Regions from separate parts of the Marivirga salinarum genome, predicted to be linked through region 1. Evidence: riboswitches for the same ligand, from Rfam matches in the RefSeq annotation. Region 1 holds a riboswitch; the other holds the start of a gene.
What was found. Region 1 has a riboswitch for thiamine pyrophosphate ahead of QYS49_RS08115 (TonB-dependent receptor). Riboswitches for the same ligand answer to the same signal wherever they lie in the genome.
Positions count from the first base shown of each region.

Region 2: linked by a shared signal. The riboswitch ahead of QYS49_RS03230 (class I SAM-dependent methyltransferase) and the one ahead of QYS49_RS08115 (TonB-dependent receptor) in region 1 are both predicted to bind thiamine pyrophosphate.

Region 1 is NZ_CP129971.1:1,902,820-1,914,123, reverse strand. Features, by position in the region: gene QYS49_RS08120 (T9SS type A sorting domain-containing protein) at 1-5,988, opposite strand, end outside; TPP riboswitch at 6,153-6,247, shown strand; TPP riboswitch at 6,414-6,510, shown strand; gene QYS49_RS08115 (TonB-dependent receptor) at 6,565-9,033, shown strand; gene QYS49_RS08110 (DUF6687 family protein) at 9,120-10,175, shown strand; gene QYS49_RS08105 (DUF5606 family protein) at 10,250-10,681, opposite strand; gene QYS49_RS08100 (hypothetical protein) at 11,268-11,304, opposite strand, start outside.
Region 2 is NZ_CP129971.1:739,206-750,509, reverse strand. Features, by position in the region: gene QYS49_RS03240 (DUF3185 family protein) at 1-167, opposite strand, end outside; gene QYS49_RS03235 (hypothetical protein) at 486-1,067, opposite strand; TPP riboswitch at 1,385-1,479, shown strand; gene QYS49_RS03230 (class I SAM-dependent methyltransferase) at 1,523-2,248, shown strand; gene QYS49_RS03225 (AIR synthase-related protein) at 2,248-3,312, shown strand; gene QYS49_RS03220 (thiamine phosphate synthase) at 3,309-3,935, shown strand; gene QYS49_RS03215 (Trm112 family protein) at 3,965-4,264, shown strand; gene QYS49_RS03210 (tetratricopeptide repeat protein) at 4,417-6,342, opposite strand; gene QYS49_RS03205 (Trm112 family protein) at 6,759-7,097, shown strand; gene QYS49_RS03200 (hypothetical protein) at 7,079-8,005, opposite strand; gene QYS49_RS03195 (DUF2715 domain-containing protein) at 8,073-8,717, opposite strand; gene QYS49_RS03190 (Trm112 family protein) at 9,054-9,329, shown strand; gene QYS49_RS03185 (hypothetical protein) at 9,426-10,112, opposite strand; gene QYS49_RS03180 (hypothetical protein) at 10,206-10,817, opposite strand; gene QYS49_RS03175 (hypothetical protein) at 10,937-11,304, opposite strand, start outside.

The sequences.
Region 1 (11,304 bases):
ATTAGCATTCCACTTTATCCCATCATTAAAAATAGAACTTCCAAAAGATGAATATCCTTCAAAAATAGAAACTAAAGTTCTATTTCCATCACCCTTAGTCCACGTAATAGTAGCTGTGTTTTGATTCTTATCAGAAATTTCAACATTACTGGCCTGAACTGTTGGTTCATTAGCCACAACTCCATTAGATTCATAAACTATAAATTTAGGACCTTTACTATATGAACTGGCACTGGTATAACCTTCCAATACTACTGTTAATGCACCTTCAGCATTGGAGGCTTTTGGGTAATTATCTTGAAAAATACTTTCCAAATTCTCACCACGAGCACTTAATCTTGAATCCAAAATCTTATTTGCTGAAGTATCAATACCATCAAAAATGGAAACATCCATGTCAGTTTCAATATCCCGGATTTGTAAAGCTGTCAATGCAATCTTTTTAGAATTGCTATTTGGATACAATGTAACCTCACTTCTTTCAAACGGGAATTCACCTGTTTCAAATCCGTTTACACCATAAAGATTTTTGCGTCCATCAACAATAACATCTCCGCCTTCTCTGAACATTAAAATATCGTCTTTCTTGAGTGTTTTAAACTTCTTCTCTCTGCGATCTTCAGAAAAAATAACTTGATCTCCTGATTTGTAACATGAGTAGAATGACAGAATATATTCAGTATCAGGACTTAAATTTGATATATTTAAAAGAGGTCTATTAAAATCAAATTTGAAATTAGTATTTAGATACAATAATTGTTCTTCACCTGAAGCTTCTGAATAGACTGAATTAGCATTGAGATTTTCTAATTCCCCTGGTCCTTTATGAGGTTTATTTGCCTCACGTAAACTTATATACAAACCTCCAAAGGATAAATAATTATAAAGCTTTAAACTAATCTCAGTTTTGAGGCCAGTTATGATGATTGCTTCTGCTTCTGCTTCTACATCTGGAAATGAATCATTATCATTTATCCAACCCTTAGTGTTTTCTAGTAAAGCCGAGTTTTTAGCATAATACACAGCACTACCTAAAGCAAAATTATTTTTGATGTAAAAATTATCTACAATAAGCGAATCTGAGTTAGTTTTTATATTAGCAATACCATCTAATGAAGTGAGTAAAACTGTTTTTTGAGAATTATTAATTATCTCCTCTACCTGCAACGTAGATTGATTCTTTAAATACACCTTATGTATATTTAAAAAGAGAGAATCGATATCCACATTTGAATAGGTATTAAAGTAATCTCTATTCCCAGTTTCGACATAGGGTAATTTGATATCACTACTAATCGAATTAACTCCTTCCCATCTTGGCATATTATGTATAATGGAATTATTAAAGCTAATATCTTCTACACTAATAGAACTTTGAGGTTCAAATGAAACATTAGCATTGGTAATTTTTAATTCCATCAAACTAAAAACATTCTTAATATTTAAATGATTCTTACTTGGCATTATTTCGATAGAAAGAATTGTAGAAGCAATATTAGACCTAAATTTATTTCCCTCTAACGCCTGTCTTAATGTTAAGTTATCAGCAAAGAAATTGAGACTATCATTGAGTTCAAAGGATGAAGCAATATTAACTTGATCGATACTACTAGAAATATCTTCATAAACAAAACTCAATTTGTTTGGCAAACTTTTGGCATCAAAACTGAATAAAGCCATTTCTTCAGTAGAAATAACAACAGAGTCCTTTGTTGCTGAAGAAACCGAATTTTCATCGAAAATGACCTCACTACTATTATCAGGCAAAGTACTGTGTTTAGTTTTACCTCCAGAACTTGTTGCCCAATGGGATAAATCTACCCAATTTCCAGATCCATTTACCCAATAATAAGTGCTAGTATTACTTGTAGCAACATCACGTTGATAAATCTGATCATTCGTGATAGTTGAAGCTAGCTTAGTGAATCTGGCATTATATATAGTTACTGTGTAGTCAGTATTAGGCTTCAACCCTTTTATATAGTTATTACTAGGTCTATCAAAGAAATAGACTTTTTTGTTCTCAAATGTTCCTACTAATCCATTTTTTATTTCAGTGAAGCCATTTGGAAGAAGTCCACTCTCAAATGGTATGGTATTGTCTGCCACTCCCTTTTCTGAGACAACCACAACTGACTCATAAGGATAGTAATATGCCTCTGTTTCATAAGATAATTTAAAAGATACTGCATCTATTTCTGAAATAGTAAAATAACTTCCGTCAAGTTTATTTGTGCCAATTTTTGGTATAAAAGAAAATGTCTTGTGCTCAGAACTTAAATAATTTTTAGCATTCTCATCCCCATAATACTCAAGTACATAAAATTTTAAGGCCTCGGTATTATAGAGCTGACGAACCAAGTATTTAGAGGATACATTTACGGAATTACCTGTGCCTGAATAGGCCAAATATAAAGTACTATTGCTGTATCCATTATCTACATTAACACGATAAAAATCTTCAATCAAACCACCATTCACAGACGGTAAATCTCTACCGTCAATAGATTGATATGTATTAAATAAAGCTCTATTTAAAGTAATTAAAACGATTCTTTCTTCACCATTTCCATTTTCCCAGCTTAAGTTTACCGTAGAATCATTAATTAACAGAAAATCTAAGTTTTTAGCTGCGATCGTGGGTCTGTTTTCAGGCACATTAAAAGTGTACTTTTTTGCCTGTGCATAAGCAATATTCTTCCCCTCCCCATTAGCTTCGGCAAAATATATGTCATAGGACTTTCCTGGCACTAAATTATTTATGGAAAAATTATTGCCTGCACCATTGTAAACCACTTGACTTCCATTAGTAAAAAAGTCTTTAAGGGTTTTATTGAATTGGTAATCCAATCCATCTATATAGCTTGGGGACTCCTCATATCTGTTTACTATGGTGGCTACAACTCTATCCCCATTACCACGAACAAAATTAATATCTGCCGTTCCTTCTTTCGTAGTAGTCGCTTCAAAATTTGAAACACTTTGAGTTGGTTCTTGTTCACCTGCTTGAACTGGAAATAATCTCCCATAAAATCCTTTATGCGTATATCCTGACCATAATTTTTTATACACAAATGTTAATGCCCCTTGGCTATTCGTAGCTTGAATTACTGAATCAGAGTTTATACCGTCAACTGTTAACTCTTCATAATCAATTAGTAATGGTGCTAGAGAATCAGTGCCATCAAAAACTCTTAAATCAAAAATGGTATTCCCTCCAACTCGACTATCAATTCCTAAATTTTGATAAGATAACTTATCTGTACTTTGTTCTGGGTAGAATGTTTGTGTTATATCCTCATAATTCCAAATAGTACCTGCAAAACCAGTAGGGTCATATAAAAACTTAACAGAGTCGATATAATCCACAGTATCATTTAAAAAGATGGAGTTTTCCGGTCTTGTAGTAAATTTATTAAACCTTAATGTGTTCCAACCATAAGTTAAACCCACTCGGTTTTCTCTGAAAAGCATAGTTGCAAAATAGTAATCTGTTGAGGGTTTAAGTCCAGAAATTTCTGTATCGTAAAAAGTATTATCTCTTTTAGTAACAACGAAAACTCCCTCTGCAATTTCAGTACCTAATCCAAATTGTTCATTTGCTTGAAATCGAGTATTATCTTTAAGTGTCTCTCTCAATAAACTTTCAGATATGGGTTGTTCACTTATTAGAAAAAAATAATTTGCTTCTTTTTCATTTCGAAAATCTGAAGAAGGGTCAACTCGAGGACCACTCAGTCTTATTTTTTCGATTTTTACAAAAGGCTGATCATATGAATAAAAATCTAAGTCATATTTTGAAAAATCATCTGAAGGAGCCTCTATTATATTGTCTACTACTGTTTCATAACTTTCCTCAGCATAAGTAATCTCTCCATTACTCTCATTATATTCTATGATTTTAACTGTATACTCAGAGGCAAAATCAAGTTTATCCATCGTAACATACCAACCTGAACCGAAACTAGAAATATTATTTGCTCTAATATTTCTTACAGTGCCGATTTCAAAATCATCCGCATAAGATTGATTATCAGTTGGTGTAAAAGTGATAGGACTAGTTCCTTTTTGAATTAAAATCATTCTATCATCACCATTACCCAAATAAAATTTGATTCGAATTGTTGAATCAGATATATTTTCAACTGTCAATTCAGAAGCCATTTGTGTTGGAGCAGGCAATGTAATATCCACATCAGCCTGCCAACCCTTAGAACTAAAACTACTTGTCTCAAAATCAGCACTTTCAAATTTAACTGTTAAAGACTCCCCTGATGAAGAAACACTTAAAGGTAAACTATGGGTATCACCAGAATAAGATTCTAAAAGTGTTGCTGTAGTATCTGCACCATCAAAAATCCTAAGCTTTTCATAAGATCGAACTTCCAATTCATTAAAAGTCAATTTCACAGATTTTCCAGCTTCTGCTGAATTTAAGGTTAGAACTTGTTCTTTATTAGGAAAATAAGAACCATTTCCACCTTCATCATAAAAACTATCTCCGGTATTTACACTGACTTCTCCATTATGCATGTATATATTTCCGCTTTCCAGAGTTGTCATAATTTTTGCAAAACTGGTAGAAGTACTTTGATATTTAACACTTGAATTGTCAGGCGTGGAGTTCACTTCCATTCTGGAAAAATAATATTCAGTATTCGGTTGCAAGCCATCGATTTTTACTTGCTTATCGTTACCTTGATATATTACATAAGTATCAGTGCCAACTAATTGACCCTGTCCAAATGTAGTATTGGCTGTATATTCAGTATCATCTGCTACAGTTACATCTGGGTAAGTACCTTCACGAATAAAAACTATTCGTTCCTGCCCACCGCCCGCAGTCAAGCCTAAATATATACTGTCACTATAAATCTTTGAGAAATAAAATTGTCCATTCCCAGTTGGTGTTGGTACTGAGTTGATTTCCCAACCCTGGGAATCGTCTAAAACAAGGGAATTTTCTAAACTAAAAGTGCCTGAACCTGTGAAATCGACATCAGTAATATTTAAATAATCTCCTGAAACATTTATTCCAGACCCAATAATGGTTGCAGTACTACCCTCAGTAGAGCTAACAAATTCTACCACCTCTGATGCGGTTCCATTAACAGTCAAGGCATTTGTGATAGTTTGTTGACTTTCTGCTTGAAATTCAACTTCAATACCTGCTGCTACTGTTAAATTATCAAAGGAGTTATCGTCCTCTATGCTAACTGTATTAAAAAAATCGGGCATTAAAATATTTACATCGAAATAATCTAAATTATTCCCTTTAAAGTCTCTGCTTACATTTATGGTCGAATTTGCCGACTCCAATGTAATCACATCGTAAGAGGCAATACTCCAATGAGATAAATTGATAATAGCATTAGTAATGTCAATATGTTTGGCTACATTATTTATGGAATTAAAATAGCCAAAATCAAATTCATTGGCACCAAATATTATAGTCCCTGAATAGTGAAAAACATTCGCTGCAGAAAAATTGCTTAGGAAGGTATAGCTACCAGAACCTAAAAAACTAATATTATTTGATTTAGGGTCATCAATATCCATATTGCCTTGTGCAATTTCTATTTCCTCCCCATCCTCATTACTGTAAAAGCTTAAACGATTGGAGTCAAGGTCTAATTCTACACTAACCCCAATGTATAGTGAGCCATATATATTAAAATCCCCACTTCCAGTGAAAATTATGGCATTACTGACATTACTAGCATTAAAATCCCGTACACCTATATTTACATTAAATGTAACAGTTTGACCATCTGCAGAAAATGAATTAGCATCAAAAAATAAATCATCATCTTCACCGGGCAGATTTGTATGCAGAGTTGATCCGCCACTAGTTGTTGCCCAGTGATTTAAATCATTAATATCACCACTACCCCCTATCCAAAAATAGTCAGCAGCATGAACGTTTAAAGCAAATAAAATAAAAAATAAAGATAATAGAGATTTGAGGGGAGAGTAGAATTTTTTCATTAAAAACTATGCTTAAAATTGAAAATTAGAATAAGATATTTTAAACCCAATTTCAAAATTAATATATTAAAAATCATTAACCTAAAATCAAGCGTACAAAGGTAAAGAAAAACCAAAATGCTGAAATAAAATTTGTTTCCTCAGAATTTCCCTCTTATACTTGCAGCATCAATAAGGGGTGCCTTAATATAACGGGCTGAGAATATACCCTGAACCTGAACTCGGTAATGCGAGCGTAGGAATTTTGAATTTAAATAGAGCCTATTAGGCAATTACATGAGAGAAACTTGTCCCGATAGCAATCGGGATTCAGTGCCAAATAATAAATTTCTGTGAAATTAAATATTATAAATCAATTACATAAAATGAATAAAAATAAGATTTCAGGAACAATTGTTCTTGTAAATCTATTGTAAAGATAAAGCGTATCTACGCTGGGGTGCCTTAATACAACGGGCTGAGATCATACCCAATGAACCTGATGCCGATAATGCGGTCGCAGGGATTTTGGTTAAGGAAAATGAAAGGAGGTAATTACCCCGCCTCCATGAGTTTCACTAACAAACAATTTAAACAATGTTACAATTTACAAAAAAGTGGTTATTAACTGCTTTGGCTGTGGTTATGAGTATGCATTTAATGGCTCAAAGCAGCATTAGTGGGAAAGTAGTTTCCCAAGAAGACAACTCGCCTTTAGTGGGTGCAAGTGTAGTGATAGAATCCCTTCAAAAAGGAAGTGCCACTGATATTGATGGAAATTACCGCATCAATAATGTTAATGCCGGTAAATATGAAATCAAGGTTTCTTATATCGGCTTTAAGCAAGCTGTTAAAACAGTACAACTCGAAAATCAGGATTTGACCCTTAATTTTGAATTAGAAAGAGATATTCAGATTACGGATGAGGTAATGGTTTCAGCTACAAGAGCAGATGAAAATACACCTACTACCTTTACCAATATTAAGAAGGCAGAGCTGGAAAGGCAAAATCTAGGACAGGATATGCCTATGCTGTTGAATTACACACCTTCAATGGTGACCACTTCAGATGCTGGAGCAGGGGTTGGTTATACTGGAATGAGAATCAGAGGTAGTGATGGAACTAGAATTAATGTCACAATAAATGGAATTCCAATCAACGATTCGGAATCTCATGGAACTTTCTGGGTGAATATGCCGGACTTAGCTAGCTCCGTGGATAATATCCAAATCCAAAGAGGGGTAGGAACTTCAACTAACGGGGCTGCTGCTTTTGGTGCATCGGTAAATATGCAAACTTCTACTCCATCTCAAGATGCTTTTGGAGAAGTAAATAATTCTTATGGCTCTTTCAACACAAGGAAGCATAATGTGATTTTCAATTCGGGAATTACCAATAGTGGCTGGTCTTTTGAAGGACGCCTTTCTTCCATTCATTCGGATGGATATATAGACCGAGCAACTTCTGATATGCAATCTTACTTCCTTTCCGGTGCTTATTACGGTGACAAAACTATCGTGAAAGCTTTGGCTTTTGGCGGAAAAGAAAAAACTTATCAAAGCTGGTGGGGCACACCGGAAGCTCGTTTAGAAAATAATGAAGAAGGTATGCAGGAAGTAATCCTAAATAATGGTTATACAGAAGATCAAGCTGAAAATCTTCTGAATTCTGGCAGGACATTCAATTACTATTTATATGATAATGAGACTGATAATTATCAGCAAGATCACTATCAACTCCACTTGTCACATCAATTTACTGATAACATACAAGCCAACGCAGCTCTCCACTATACTTATGGTAGAGGTTATTATGAGCAATACAGAAATGATGATGATTTCGCTGATTATCAATTAAATGATGTTGTGATTGGAGACAGCACTATTTCCTCTACTGATTTGGTTAGAAGAAGATGGCTAGACAACCATTTTTATGGCTTGACCTATAGTTTGAATTATCAAGAAGGTGATTGGGATGTTACTTTAGGAGGAGCTTATAATGAGTATGACGGAGATCATTTTGGTGAAATCATCTGGGCAAGATTTGCTGGTGAATCTAAAATTAGAGAGCGTTACTACGATAACTATGGAAGAAAATATGATTTTAACACCTTCCTAAAAGCTAATTATCAACTCAATGAGAAATTGAATATGTTTGCTGATATGCAAATCAGAAATATCAATTATGTTACTCAAGGGATTGACAATGACTTAACTACTATTGACACAGGTGGTGAATACTTTTTCTTTAATCCTAAAGCAGGTTTAACTTACAGTTTACCTAATAACAGTCAATTATATGCTTCTGTTGCTGTAGCTAATAGAGAACCGGTAAGAAATGATTTTGTTGATGCGCCTCAAGATGTAACACCGCAGCCAGAAACTTTATATGATTATGAATTTGGTTATAAAAAACAAGGAAGCAATTTCAGTGCGGAGGCCATTTTCTATTATATGGATTACACTAATCAATTAGTCCTTACGGGGGAATTGAACGATGTCGGGTCAAGCATTAGAACTAATGTGGAAAATAGCTATAGAAGGGGAATAGAATTGATTGGTGCTTATCAATTAACTCAACAATTATCAATAGGTGGTAATGCCACTTTCAGCCAAAATAAAATAGCCAACTTTACAGAGGTAATTTATGATTATGGCGAAAACTGGGATGAATATAATGTGATTGAAAATGAATATAGCGATACAGATATTTCATTCTCTCCAAACATCATAGCTGCCGGAGAAATCAATTATCAGCCAGTGAGAGGATTGAAATTTACGCTACTAGGAAAATATGTAGGGAAACAATATTTGGATAATACCTCTAATGATAATAGAGCCTTAGATCCATATTTTGTAAGTGATTTCGTAGGAAGCTACAAATTTGGCTTACCATTCTTAAAAACTGCAGAGCTGAAATTGATGGTGAATAATATATTTAACGAAATGTATTCTTCAAACGGTTATACATTCGGCTACAATGCCGGATCATATGAAGTAAGAGAGAATTATTTATATCCTCAAGCAGGCGCAAATTATTTATTAGGTTTAAATCTAAGATTTTAAGAAGAACTACCTGATAATTATTAATAGATAGCTTTTCCAAAGTTTAGAACTTTGGAAAAGCTACTTTCAATTTCAAAAAGCCAATTATGACTGATAAAACTTTCATCCCCTTCTACGACATCAAAAAATATCCTGATGAAGTTTTGGTAGTCGATGCCCATCATCCTCAGGGATTTGATTTATCGCATTGGCGAGGAGCGCCAGTTCCCAAGAATTGTGAAGCAGATACCAGCACTGAAATTGTTTTAAAAGCAATTCAAAACAATCTACCAAAACTGGATAAAAAATATGTCACCAATAACCATTATGATATTGATGGATTTTTGGGTGTATGGGCTGTTTTCAATCCAAAGGAAGCATTAAAGCATTATGATTTATTGACTGAAATGGCTCAGATTGGAGATTTCAGAGAGATTAATTTTGAATATTCTGAATGGAAAAAAGCCTTAAAACTAGTCTGTTGGCTGAATAAAGAAGAAGCTGAATTATTCTACCCTCCTTTTGGTGCTCCTGAAATAGCAGAAAAGGAAATGGAAGCCTGTGTCCCTAAATACATTCACTTTTTAGATGCTTTCAGCAAAGTGGTGGATTTACCTATTGCTGAAGTTCCTTATACAGAAGAATTCAATTTAGTCTTGAACCATCTTGAAAAAATTGATAACCAGGAAACAATTGATGATATCAGGATGCAAATTGTATATGCCAATGAACCATTGCATTATTATGCCCTTTATAGCAAAAGTCAATCTGCTGATATGGTCATGAGTATTTATTCGGATAACCGATATGAATTAGAATATAAATACACCACTTGGATCAATACCACTCGCCAGCATTTCCCAAGAATCAGCATGGAAAAGCTATGTGATCAATTGAATGAAATTGAAGAAAGCGGTAAAACATGGGAAGCAGAACATTTTACAGATACAGCTCCTATTCTGCGCTTAAAAGGAGAAAAATTAAGTAAGAAAGAACGCTTTCAGAGTCCTTGTTTCAGACCAGTTTATGCCTCAAGTATTAGCCCCGATGATTTTCAGAATATTTGCATTAATTACTTTAGAAGCCATTATGAGAGGCTATCAAAAGGTGTAACTTTGGATTGGAAGGAGGTTAGAAAATTGAATGAAATGGTTTTCGCCTAAGCTTGAATGAAATAAAAAACCTTCCAAGTTTTGAAAACTTGGAAGGCATAAAATCTTATTTCTACTAAATCAAATTACTCTTTTTCTTCATCTTTCTTTTCTTCGCCTTTAGCAGTCAATACCTCAGGTGCCTCTTTTAATAAAGTATTATACCAGCTCACTAATTTCTTTACATCAGAAGGATAAACCTGATTTTCATCGTAATTAGGTAGTACGTGCTTTAAGAAAGCCATAATCTCTTCTTTTGAAGATTTAGCATCTATTCCTAAATCGTCACCAAATTCTTCATGCATAGTATTAAAAATCTTCTGTAAAGGAACATTCCCTTCTGCATCAGTGGTATAAATGGATATTTCATCCAATATGGATACTCTATCGTGTGCGTGAGCTACAAGCTTTTGCTTTTTCTCATCTAAGGATTCTAAAATAACGCCTGTTCTTGAAGGTTTTACTACCTGAAACAAACCGCCTTTTCCTGTAACTGAAGCTATATCTTTTAAAGTCATGTTTTATCTTCTTAAAAATTGATGGACGAATTTAGTGCAAACATTTCCGTTTTCACAAAATTGGGGGATGGATTTTGAGGAAAATATGATTTTAATAGGAAACCGCAGATTTATGAAGTAAAATACAAATAGTTAAACCCAAGCAAAAAGATGGTCGGTGGAACACCGACTATGGAAAAATTAACCACAAAAGAAGCAAAAGCTGTCTGAAGCAGGCAGGGAAAACAAAAGCTTTTTCGCTGTGGCAAAAAATTTACTACTGATCTTACTTGTGTATTTCGAGTTCTTTTGGTAAAAATATAAGTTATGGCCTATCCCTTTGAGTCCTTTGTGAAATTCTCAGTGTAATCTTTGTGGTTAACACAAAACAGCCTTTGGCTGTCATATTTTATTTGTGGTCACCAGAAATCGAGTAGGGTAAAGATAGGAAAATAAAACTGTCGTTGCCATCAACGCCCTTGGCTTTGCATTGTCTTCCCTCTGGTTAGGCAACTTGGGTTTCATTCAACCCATTGGATATGTCTGCATCCAAGGCAAACAAAAAAGCAGAGCCTTACGACCCTGCTTTTCTATTTATTAAATAATATTACTTTCTATCTCGTTGAGAAATTATAGTTTGTAAT
Region 2 (11,304 bases), 1.2 Mb from region 1:
ATAATACAAAGACCTCCGCCAACCATTCCTATCCATGCCTCTATAGGTGTGTCGCCACTAAATGCTCTACTGATTTGTGAGCCTGCTGAATCATATACATCATACCCCCAAATTGCTAGTGCTACACCCGCAACAATAAGGATTATTCCAATTAGCTTCTTATTCATAGTTCTGTTATTTGTTTACAACATTTTAATATAGTCAATTATCATGACTTATTAATGTAAGCGCTATAATCAGCAAGAGAAAGAAGTGTAACGATATTGAATTCTTAGATTTTAGAACCGAAATGGATTTTTGGTAATATCAAATTAATAGACCGGAGGCTTTTCCTGCGAAACGAAGTAGATGGTACTATTTTACTCTTTCTTTAATTGTGCAATCCCTTTCTCCCAGTGAAAAGCAAAGAGTATTGCTGCTGTGCCGGCTGCAACAAAAAACAAAAAATGCCCTTTTGGACCAATGGTAGATACTATTTGCGGGTCTTATTGAACAGGCATTTTTATAGTTTTAACCAAAGAGCTAATAGGGATTACCTCCACTTGCTTGCCATACATGATGAAAATCACTTCTTTCGTCTTTCCAATCATTTTACCCTTTTTTACTTCTCCATCTGAAAATTGAATAGTAATAGGATCAAGCTTTTTAAGTTGCTTTTTTGAAATTGATCCATACCAATCCGCAGATACGTATAGGTAGGAAATGAGCACTATGAAAAATGTGAAATAGCGAAAGTTAGCAAACCAGCTTTTTTGGTCAAAACCAAAATATACTAACCGCGAATACCACTTGGGGTACTTCCCTTTCCAAGCCACATCTAGCTTGTAAATCAAATAAGTAAACAGCAAAGAAATCATAGTAAAAAGCAAGACTTGAAAATCAGAGAAAGGAGTGATCAGAAAGTCAAATACATCGGCATAATCAAAAATATTAATTCCGAACTCATCATACCTCTGATAATTAAATAGCATCCCAATCCCTACGGCAAAAATATAGGCTACCGTAATGATGGTTTGAAGCTCTTTGATCATTGCTTCATAAGCGTTTTTAATAATTCCTTCGTTCATAAAGTTAAAAGTAGAATTAATTACAAGATTAAGCGGGATTTTATATTTTTAATTTGAGATTCGATGACAATTTCTGATGTCACTTCTCCGCTACTGTAGGCGGCAGCTTTTTCAATTAAGCCTGCTGAAGGACTTTCCAAAACGGTTGCCTTATTGATCTTTCTATAGCATAAGCACAAGCGGACGCTTGCATTATACTATTTCAGTTAGTTTCAAGTTAGCACTAGTTCAAGCGCCCGCTTGGACCATTACGCTGTGCCTAAGGGATATTTTTTGAAAGCATTGCTTAAGTTTTTAATTATCCTTAGCTTCGTCTTATATTTTACATGGGGTGCCAACTGAACGGCTGAGATTATACCCAAATAACCTGATCTAGGTAATGCTAGCGTAGGAATTGTGAAAGCCATTCGAACTTCCTCTTCCCCTGCATGCAAAGGTCATAAATATTAAGTTCGATGACTGAAATTTCAAAAAAGGAAAAATTTGATGTCGCCACCGGTGAATTGCGCAATTGGCAAGGTAGGCAGGAGTGGTTTTTTAACAGAGACGATACCGACCACTACGAGGCCTATTACGAAGGACCTTATAAGCGCCAGGAAGTTTGGCAAAAAAGAACGCTGGAAGAACTCATAAAGAAAGATAGCCGCGTTGAAAGCTTATTGGAATATGGCTGTGGCACTACACGCTTTACAAGATGGTGGCATGAAATAGGGATTCAGGCTACAGGCGGTGATATTTCTCCTTTTATGCTGGCCCAGGGTGTTCACCTCTTCAATGGCGACCTTGTTCTAGCCGATTCTCATCATATGCCTTTTAAAAATCATACGTTTGACGCACTGGCCTTTATCACCACTTTCGAATACTACAAAAGACCAATAGAAGTAATCCGTGAAGCCGCAAGAGTAGGTAAATATGGGATTATCTTTGGGATGATGAACCGAAACACACCCAAATTGGTGCGAAGAAGGGTACAGCAGTTATTTGGACAAAACAATTATTACGTAACGGCTAATTTCTATACGCCTGCTTCATTAAAAGAACTTATTGCTGAGGCGCTTCCTGACAGGGATTATAGCATTCAGTGGAATGCAACTGGCTTACCCAAATGGTTTCCACGTCAGCAGTGGAAGTTACCTTATGGTGATTTCTTTGGTTTATATGTACAATTTAATGATGTGTGATGGCGGCTTTTGATGATCAATTTGGAAAAGTAGATGCTCAGGTGTTTAAAGAGGATTTACTGCATAAATGTGGGGCCAAAAGAGAAGAAGTAATTTGCGGCCCGAGATTTGGCGTTGATACGGCCATAATTGACTTAGGTAATGGAAATGCGTTGGCCACTTCTAGTGATCCGCTATCTCTGATTCCGTCTCTGGGTATGGAAATTTCAGCTCACTTATCCGTGCACCTATTGGCTAATGATATGTCTACTACCGGATTTGCTCCCCAGTATGCTCAGTTTGTACTCAATCTTCCGGTCAGTTTGTCTCGGGAAGATTTTAATTTGTATTGGGGCCACATAGATACGCTTTGCAAAAAAATAGGCATTAGTATTACGGGCGGACATACAGGCCAGATTCCCGGTCAGGAATCTACCATTTCCGGAGGAGGCACCATGTTTTTACAGGCTCCGAAAGACAAAATAGTAAGCAGTAATAATGCAAGAGTAGGCGATAGCATTATCATGACAAAACATGCGGCTTTATCATCCTCTTCCCTTTTAGCCAATGCTTTTCCTAAAACGGTAAGTGAAAAGTGCGGTAAGCAAACCCAAGAAATTGCGGCTAATAACTTTTGGGATCTTTCTGTATTGAAAGAAGCATTAGCGGCCTCCAGCATTCTGGAGCCAAACAAAGAATTGCATGCGATGCATGATGTAACAGAAGGCGGAATTTTAGGAGCATTGGATGAAATGGCGGATGCCTCGGGCTGCGGTTTCACAGTAGAATTAGATAAGATTAAACTGAATGAGGAGGTAAAGCAGATTACTGATTTGTTTGAGATCGACCCCTTTATCTCTATCGGTGCCGGTTCTATGCTGATGGCGGTAAAGCCGGGAAATGAAGACCGCTTGATCCAAGGGCTTTCAGAAGAAGGAGTTGAGGCTTATAAAATTGGAGAGTTTACGGAAGGCTCTTCCAAGCAGCTAGTGCAAACCAATGGAGAGCAGAAGCCTTTTACTTTTGATGGGGTGGATCCTTATTGGGCTGCATTTTTTAAAGCATTTCAAGCAGGATGGAAATGAAAAAACTAGCAGGACTTTATTTGGTGATTGACCCAAGTCAAGAGCACGAAAGCTTGTTGAACAAACTAAAGGCAGCTTTGAAAGGGGGCGTTGATATTGTACAGATTTGGGATCATTGGCCTGAGAATCAGAGCAAGGAAGCCAAATTAAAATTTATTAAGCGGGCTAAAGAATTGGTAATGGATTTTCAAGTGCCAATGCTTATGAATCAAGACTGGCGCTTGGCCTTAGAGACAGGATTAGATGGGGTACATTTTGACCGATTGCCTGCCGATTTTCCAACTATTCAGGCCAAACTGAAAGACCAATATATTGGCCTTACGGTTACGAATGATATGGAAGCCGTACTCATGGCTGAGCAAAATGGCTTGTCTTATATCAGTTTTTGCTCCGTTTTTCCATCTCCTTCGGTTGAAAGCTGTGATATTGTACAGCCCGAAAGCATCAAGAAAGCAACCAAAATCAGCAATATGCCCATTTTTCTTTCGGGAGGAATCAATCAAAAGAATTTAGAGCAATTGAAGGAGCTCCCCTTCCATGGTATTGCGGTTATTTCAGGCATCTTAAATGAAGCCGATCCTGAAGCAGCTGCCAAAAAATATAAAGAAAAGCTACAGTATTAAGAATATAGGGATTGAGATAATAAAAAATTATGCAAAGCAGACTATTAAAGAAAATGTGCTGCCCTTTTGATAAGGGTGATTTGAATATAAGTATTTTTAAACAGGAGGAAGAGGAAATTATTGAAGGGCTTTTGACTTGCTCAGCTTGTCAGCGTTATTTCCCTATTATTTATGGTATTCCAATCATGACCCCTGATGAATACAGACAAAAATCATTGGAAGCTCCGGTCATGAAGAAGTGGGGATTGGAATTGCCTGCTGGTGATCAAAGCTTTCGATTAGATGGACCTACGCATGCAAGAGCTTTGGAGATGGGTGGTGATGAATAAGAGGAGGGTAGGTTAAATGCTTTATGGAACCAGAAAAGTTGCCTAAAATGATTGACCACTATGCATAACATGGCGGGAACGAGGGTATTTCCTAAGATTCTACATGACCTCTTGCAGTCTGCTTCAAGCGTCCTCTTAAACCAATTGCTGTATTATTGAAGCTCCAATTCTTGACGACTCAACTCCAGCTGCTTTGCATTGATATACTGCTGCTTTTCCCCCATAATTTTTTGGAAGCGATCATTATCTTTTAAGTCTTCATAATATGGACTTTTCAGATACTCAATGGGAGGGGAAGGATCATTTTCAGGATTTAAACTGTCTAGCAGGTGTAAGGCTTTTTCTTTTTCTCCTTTGATAGCATAAGCTTCCATAAGTAGACCCGGAAGTGCTGAGTTTTTACCCCCCTCTTTCATCTTCTTTTCCAGGATAGTAATAGTAGTGTCTAGCCAGTAATTAGCGGAATCAATTTTGCCTTCTTCCATTAGTAAATAACTCAAGACATGAGTTTGATCAATATACTCCGATGGATTGAATGCAGGGCTTTGAATCAACTCATTCACATACTTTTTCGCAAGTGTTTGGTCCACATTTAAGGCCAAAACTGCACATGTCGCAGTTACTCTTATGTTTTGTGGGTCTGCAGCTTTAAACTTTCTAATTTGTGTTTTGGCCTGATCAGGCGTGCTGTAGAACAGATGCCAGAGCGCATAATAAAACTTTACGTCAAGGTTATCTTGCTTTAAAGAAATGGCTTTCTGGAGGTAAGCCGCTGATTTAGAAGGCATATCCAACAATAAGTATGTAAGCCCCATGCCAGCAAAAATTTTATAATTTAAAGGATTTGACTTGATGATTTTTTGATAGAGCCTAATCGCTTCCACTTGCCGGTTTTGTCGAATACTAATATCTGCTAAATTCGCCAATGCCAATAGATAATTAGGATTAAAAGTCAGTGCTTTTTGGTATTTCTCCTTAGCTTCAGCATAGTTTCCTTCACAACGGAAGGCTGTTCCCAAAGCCGTCCAAGTTTCTGCTCTTTTAGGTCCTAAAACCGTTGCTTTTTCCGCATATTTTTTGGCAGAATCTGCGAAGAAATTTGTGTAGAACCCCCTAAGATATCCTATTCCATAAGTCTCTGCTAGGCCCGCATAGGCCAAACTAAATTCAGGATCTAATGCAATTGCTTTTTTGAAGAGGTCGGCTGCTTCTTTAAAATTTTCATTTTCATAGGTGTTATATTTTTCCCTTGCTTTCAGATAGATATTGTAGGCCGCAAGATTATCGGTGGGTTTATCCTTTATTTTGGCTTTTTCTGCAGGGCTTAAAGTGGCTTTAAGATTACGTGCTACCTCTTCGGCTACCTGGGTCTGTATGGCAAAAACGTCATCCATTCTTTTGTCATAATTTTCTGCCCATGCCTGCTCTTCAGGGTCAAGCTGCACTAATTGACATGTGATGCGAAGCTGCTCGCCAGCTTTTCGAATACTTCCGGTGAGCAGATAGTTTACGTTCAGTTCTTCTCCTATTTCCTCTACTGTTTTTCCTTCTGTATCATAATCTCGAATAGTGAAATTACTCAAAACCCGTAAGTCCCCAATCTGCGAAATCTGTGTGAGAATATCCTCTGTAATTCCTTTGGCAAAGTAGGCATCTTCTGCGGTGCTCATGTTTTCAAAAGGTAATACTGCAATCGCTTTCTTCTCATCGGTAGTCTCAAGCGTGTCAGTAAAATTGAAGACCCTATCTGCCAATAACAAGATAATCGCAAGCGCCATCCCCCCGAAAATAAAAAAGTTAAGACGCTTTCCAGTTTGCTGATGAACAGAAGCCTCATTTTGTACCGTACTGGTTCGTTGAAAACCGGCAGGCGTCCACTCATAGATATAGGCGAAAATAACCCATATAGGGAAGCCTCCAATCAAGGCATACAAAACATAGCGGATCGCACTATCTGGAATTTTAAAGGCAGGAAATAAGATATCAGCTACTTGTAAAATTGCCCAGCCGATCACTACATAGGAAATGGCCGATTTGATAACATTTCGCCTTTGAAGCTCTTGAAAGAAGTTTGACATCTATAGTGGTTATGTAGCTAAAATCCTGTCTGCAGTAGGTAGAAACCGACTGCTAAACCTTAAAAGTAATATTATTTAAACTGTTTACCAACAGTATATTAAAGTAAACTGTGCACCAAAATATTCTGAAAAGAGAATTATTATATGTAATGAACAGTTTTGGTATATTTATATAGTAAAAGAGCAGGGTTGATTACTGAAAGTAATATAGTGGTTTTAGCGATATAATACCACCCTTATCGCACGTATTGCGTACTAAAAACGCGAGCGAATCAGCAAGCTAATCCAACAATTCTACAGCCAACAATTCTTTCCTAATACCAGCATATTCTTTTGCTGAAATATATTTGTACTCCACAGGATTATCGTGTACATAATCTAATTTCTGCTGGAATATTTCATTACTATCTTAATTTGTGGGAAAGATTTCCATCAATCTTGCCACCTTGCAGAGCCTGTCGGGAACGAGGCAAAGCAGACTATTAAAGAAAATGTGCTGCCCTTTTGACAAGGGTGATTTGAATATCAGTATTTTTAAACAGGAGGAAGAGGAAATTATTGAAGGACTTTTGACTTGCTCTGCTTGTCAGCGTTATTTCCCTATTATTTACGGTATTCCAATTATGACCCCTGATGAATACAGACAAAAATCATTGGAAGCGCCTGTCATGAAGAAGTGGGGATTGGAATTGCCAGCAGGAGATGAATTGGGTCAGCAACTTCTTACCTTTTTCAATCACTTCCAGTCGACATAAATGGGATTATTTTCATTGGAAAAACTATCGAATACATAATCCTCATCAGAATTCGTAAGACTTCTCGCATATAAGTAAAGTTCGCTGGCTTGACTAGAATTATTATAACCGCCAACTATAAATTGTTTAGCACTATTGTAGGTAGGGGTGATATGATCAAATTCAGAAGTAAAAGAGTGGAAATTATTTAAATCTTCGAAGAAATATACTTCTTCGAGTACATTAATTGAGTTACTTGCTCCCAAAACCAAATCTTGAGCGTTGGAAGAGAAATTTACATAAGTAAAATCTTTCACTGAGTTATTTGAATAAATTATTTCGTTATCACTTCCATCATTTGGCTTTTGTATTAATCTATAGGTGTCTGAATTAATGGCACCCATGTATTTTACAGTATAAGCCAAATCTCCTCCAGAAGAAATCGATAAAGAAGTAAACTCTGCAAAAGCATAGTTGGGAATTGAAGGCGAAGTTAATGTAGGAATATCCATATCGGGCCCATAAAAAGATAAAGAATTTCCGTTTAGAATATATAATGTAGAGTCGTCTTCACTCCAGTCGAATGATTTTACATCCGTATAACTTGAAAGTATTGTCAATACCGTTCCAGTGCTGTCGATGATCTCAATCAGGTTATCTTTATTCAAAAAAGCAAACTTTTTTCCACTATGGCTTACAGATATTTTAGTCTTAGTATTTTCAGGAGTTCCAGTAATCTTCTGGGGAATAGACTCAATATCAGCAAGATAATAAACGTCATTTTCGTAGATAAATGCAATATTTGTAATGTCCGGCTTTAATGATTCCTCTAATTGTTCAATATATTCCTTAGAAACAAAAGGGTTTTCTGCCTCACAAGAGGATAATAAAAGACAAACAAAAAAGAACTTTATAGTATTTAGTTTCATTATAAACAGATTAATCAGATAGTTAGACAGCTAATAATTTTATAGGGAATATTGCAAGAGTAAAAGTTTAAAAGAAATAAGTAATCCCTAATCCGTTAGACCAAACTCTATGTGCAATTCCTAATGATGAATTAAAGTTTACACTGGAAGGATCAGAATTACCGATTTCAAAAAAGATATGATACATTGAATGGGCATCAATTGACCAATTTTCATTTAATGCATAATGGAACTCGATAGTTGGGGTTATCCCGCCTCTTCCACTAATAAATGATTCAGTAGAATTTACAAAGTCATCTGAAATAGAGGTCTCATACATGACAAAATAATATCCGGAATGTACTCCAGGCTTAATTTGAAAGTTTCTATTTACTTGTAGATTCCATAAAAAAATAAGATTCAGGGATAAGATTTTATAATCAGAATACTTGGCTGTCCCATAGGTGGTATTACTCGTTAAATAGTAAAATTCCTCTTCTTTAGGACTAAAATTAAAGTAGCCTAATTCACCACCTAAAGTAAGTGAGCCATTCTCTTTAATTAGTCCAAGTTTATGACCTACTGTAGGATTATAGACAAATTTTCCTTCTCCTTGAAAAAGAGCATAGTCTGATGAATATCTTAACCCTAGTTTTTTATCTCTACTTTGAGAATAGCTGATGGTTATCGTAAAAATCAGCAATAGAACAGAAATCGTTATTTTTTTAGTCATTAGATTATAATAACAACTCGTCTTACGCAATAGTCTATTGAAGTAGACAAGTTTTTGATTTTTTACATTAGCCTGCTAAACTACATACTTTCACAAAGGAAAGAAAGCTAAATTCAGTATTTTAGTTTGCGTATACCGTAAAAGTATAGTAGTTTAATGTATATACTATATGGTTATGATGTTTTAAGAGAGTTTAATGTTGAGTGAATCTTTGATTTCAATTCCTTCTTCCCGTCATGCTCCGCATTGTGGCATTAAAAACTTAAATACCCCATCAAATGAACATCTAACAAGACCCTTTCCAACACCAAAATCAATTGAAGAAGAATAAAGAAAATGTGCTGCCCTTTTGATAAGGGCGATTTGAATATCAGTATTTTTAAACAGGAGGATGAGGAAATTATTGAGGGACTTTTGACTTGCTCAGCTTGTCAGCGTTATTTCCCGATTATTTACGGTATCCCGATCATGACCCCTGATGAATACAGACAAAAATCATTGGAGGCTCCGGTCATGAAGAAGTGGGGATTGGATTTGCCAGCAGGGGATCAAAGTTTTCGATTAGATGGACCTACGCATGCAAGAGCTTTGGAGATGGGCGGTGATGAATGAAAGGTGGGAGGTTAAATGGGCTTTTATGGAACCTGAAAAGTTGCCTAAAATGATTGACCACCATGCAGGCATGGCGGGAACGGGGGAGTACGGGTGCTAAATAGCATTTAACTTTTCTAAAAGTACTATATATTTTTTGGCTTCTTGAATTTTAGGTTGATTGTCATAAACAGTTAGAGCTCTAAGTAAAAGCTCTCTTACTTGAATATCTAGAGCATTATAGCAAAGTAAAGAATTTAATTTTCCAGCTATATTTATTTCTATATCTTCAGATTCTAAATTGTCCATGTAATCTTTTACCTCATTGTAGTACTTTTGTTTATTGTAATTCTTCGAATTCCACTTATTCCGACTAGGAAGAAAGAAATTTACATGCATGAATATTTCAGTTTTTCCATCTGTGGTTTCAATAAATGTATCTAACTCTCTTTTTAGGAATATGGAAAATTCGGGTTCAAAAAATTTATAGCTAAAATAAATATTCTCATTAATTACCTTCTCAATCTCACCGTTATTAATGAAAAGATGTAATAATGCTTGCCCATCTAGCCCTGATTCTAAAATGGCTTCTGGGTAAGTAAAATTAGTTTCAAGTTGATGGTTAATGTGAGTTATTCGAGATTCTTTATTATTTGTTTTAAAATCGCCATTGACTTTGTAGAAAATGTCTTGCACTTGGATTTGTGCAAATATGGTATTGTTTCCAAAAAACACAATTAGAATAAACGTAAAAGAAATACATTTAAAAACAGAATTCAACTTTGTTTTGAAACCAATATTCATAAGTACTTTTTTGTCAAAATAATTTTATCGTTACTATATAGCAATTTAAGTATTTGTTTAACATCAATTCCAATTGGGTCTTTGATATTTAATTTAGTTTTGATCAAATTTATTTTCCAATTCCAGTTTATATTCTTGAATCTCCTCAAATTTATTAATACCTAATATCTCGGTTAACCTTAAAAAAGAGATTTTATCTTTGAAATGGAGATATTCTAGCAATGGTTTTAGATATTTTTCTTGCCCATTATACATTCTTCGAAATTGAATTGAATGTTTTTTCTTATTAAAACATAAGGTCATCCAATTACTAGTTCCGTTTTCACTATACGGGTCAAAAATCGGTTGTGCACTTTTAAATTGAGAATAATAATTGCCAAAAATGAACTCTAACTTGTTTATCTGATCGAGATCAATTTTCTGATCATTTATAAATATCTCTGTGCTGCCAAACTTTAGCTGTCCCATCAACTTTCCTTTTAGAGGTTGTATTTTACCCCTCACCACTACTGCCCTAACAAAATAATAAAGCATTACCGTAAACAGAATTCCAGAGATAGCTTGATTAATTGTTTGTGATATTGTAAAAAAATGGTTTAAGATGAGAATTAGTATTGCAAGAATCATAGCAACTATTCCTAGAATATCACTAATCGAATATTGCTTTCTTTTATCGGGAATAAAGATGTCAAATTTTAATTCCATTTATCTAAAAGTTACCTTATTGGGTTGGCGATAATGAATGAAAGGTAGAAGACCACCATGCAGAGGCATGGCGGGAACGGGGATTTATTCTTGAATAGAATTAATTTTATTACTAATATTTAATGAAAGGTAAGAGCTATTTTATGAGTTGCAGAGTTTTCATAATCTATAGATCCATCACCACCTATACCGAAAATTTCAAATTCAATTCCCGCGGAAGTTATTTTTTTGAAGGTAAAGGAAAGTTCTACAGTAAATTCTTTTTTTGGTAATCCCTCTACTGTAGCGGAAACTTTATTCCATTGATCAGCTGCTTCAAAAATTGCCTCAGCAAGCTTTTTCTCAAATAATTTTATTGGATCGTACATTTTATCGATGCTTTTCTCTTTCGCCTCTGAAGGTTTTTCATAGGTATATGTAAGAGTATGAGCTTTCTCCAACTGCCACTTTTTTTCAGCTTTGACAAAAAATGAGAAGCCACCACCTC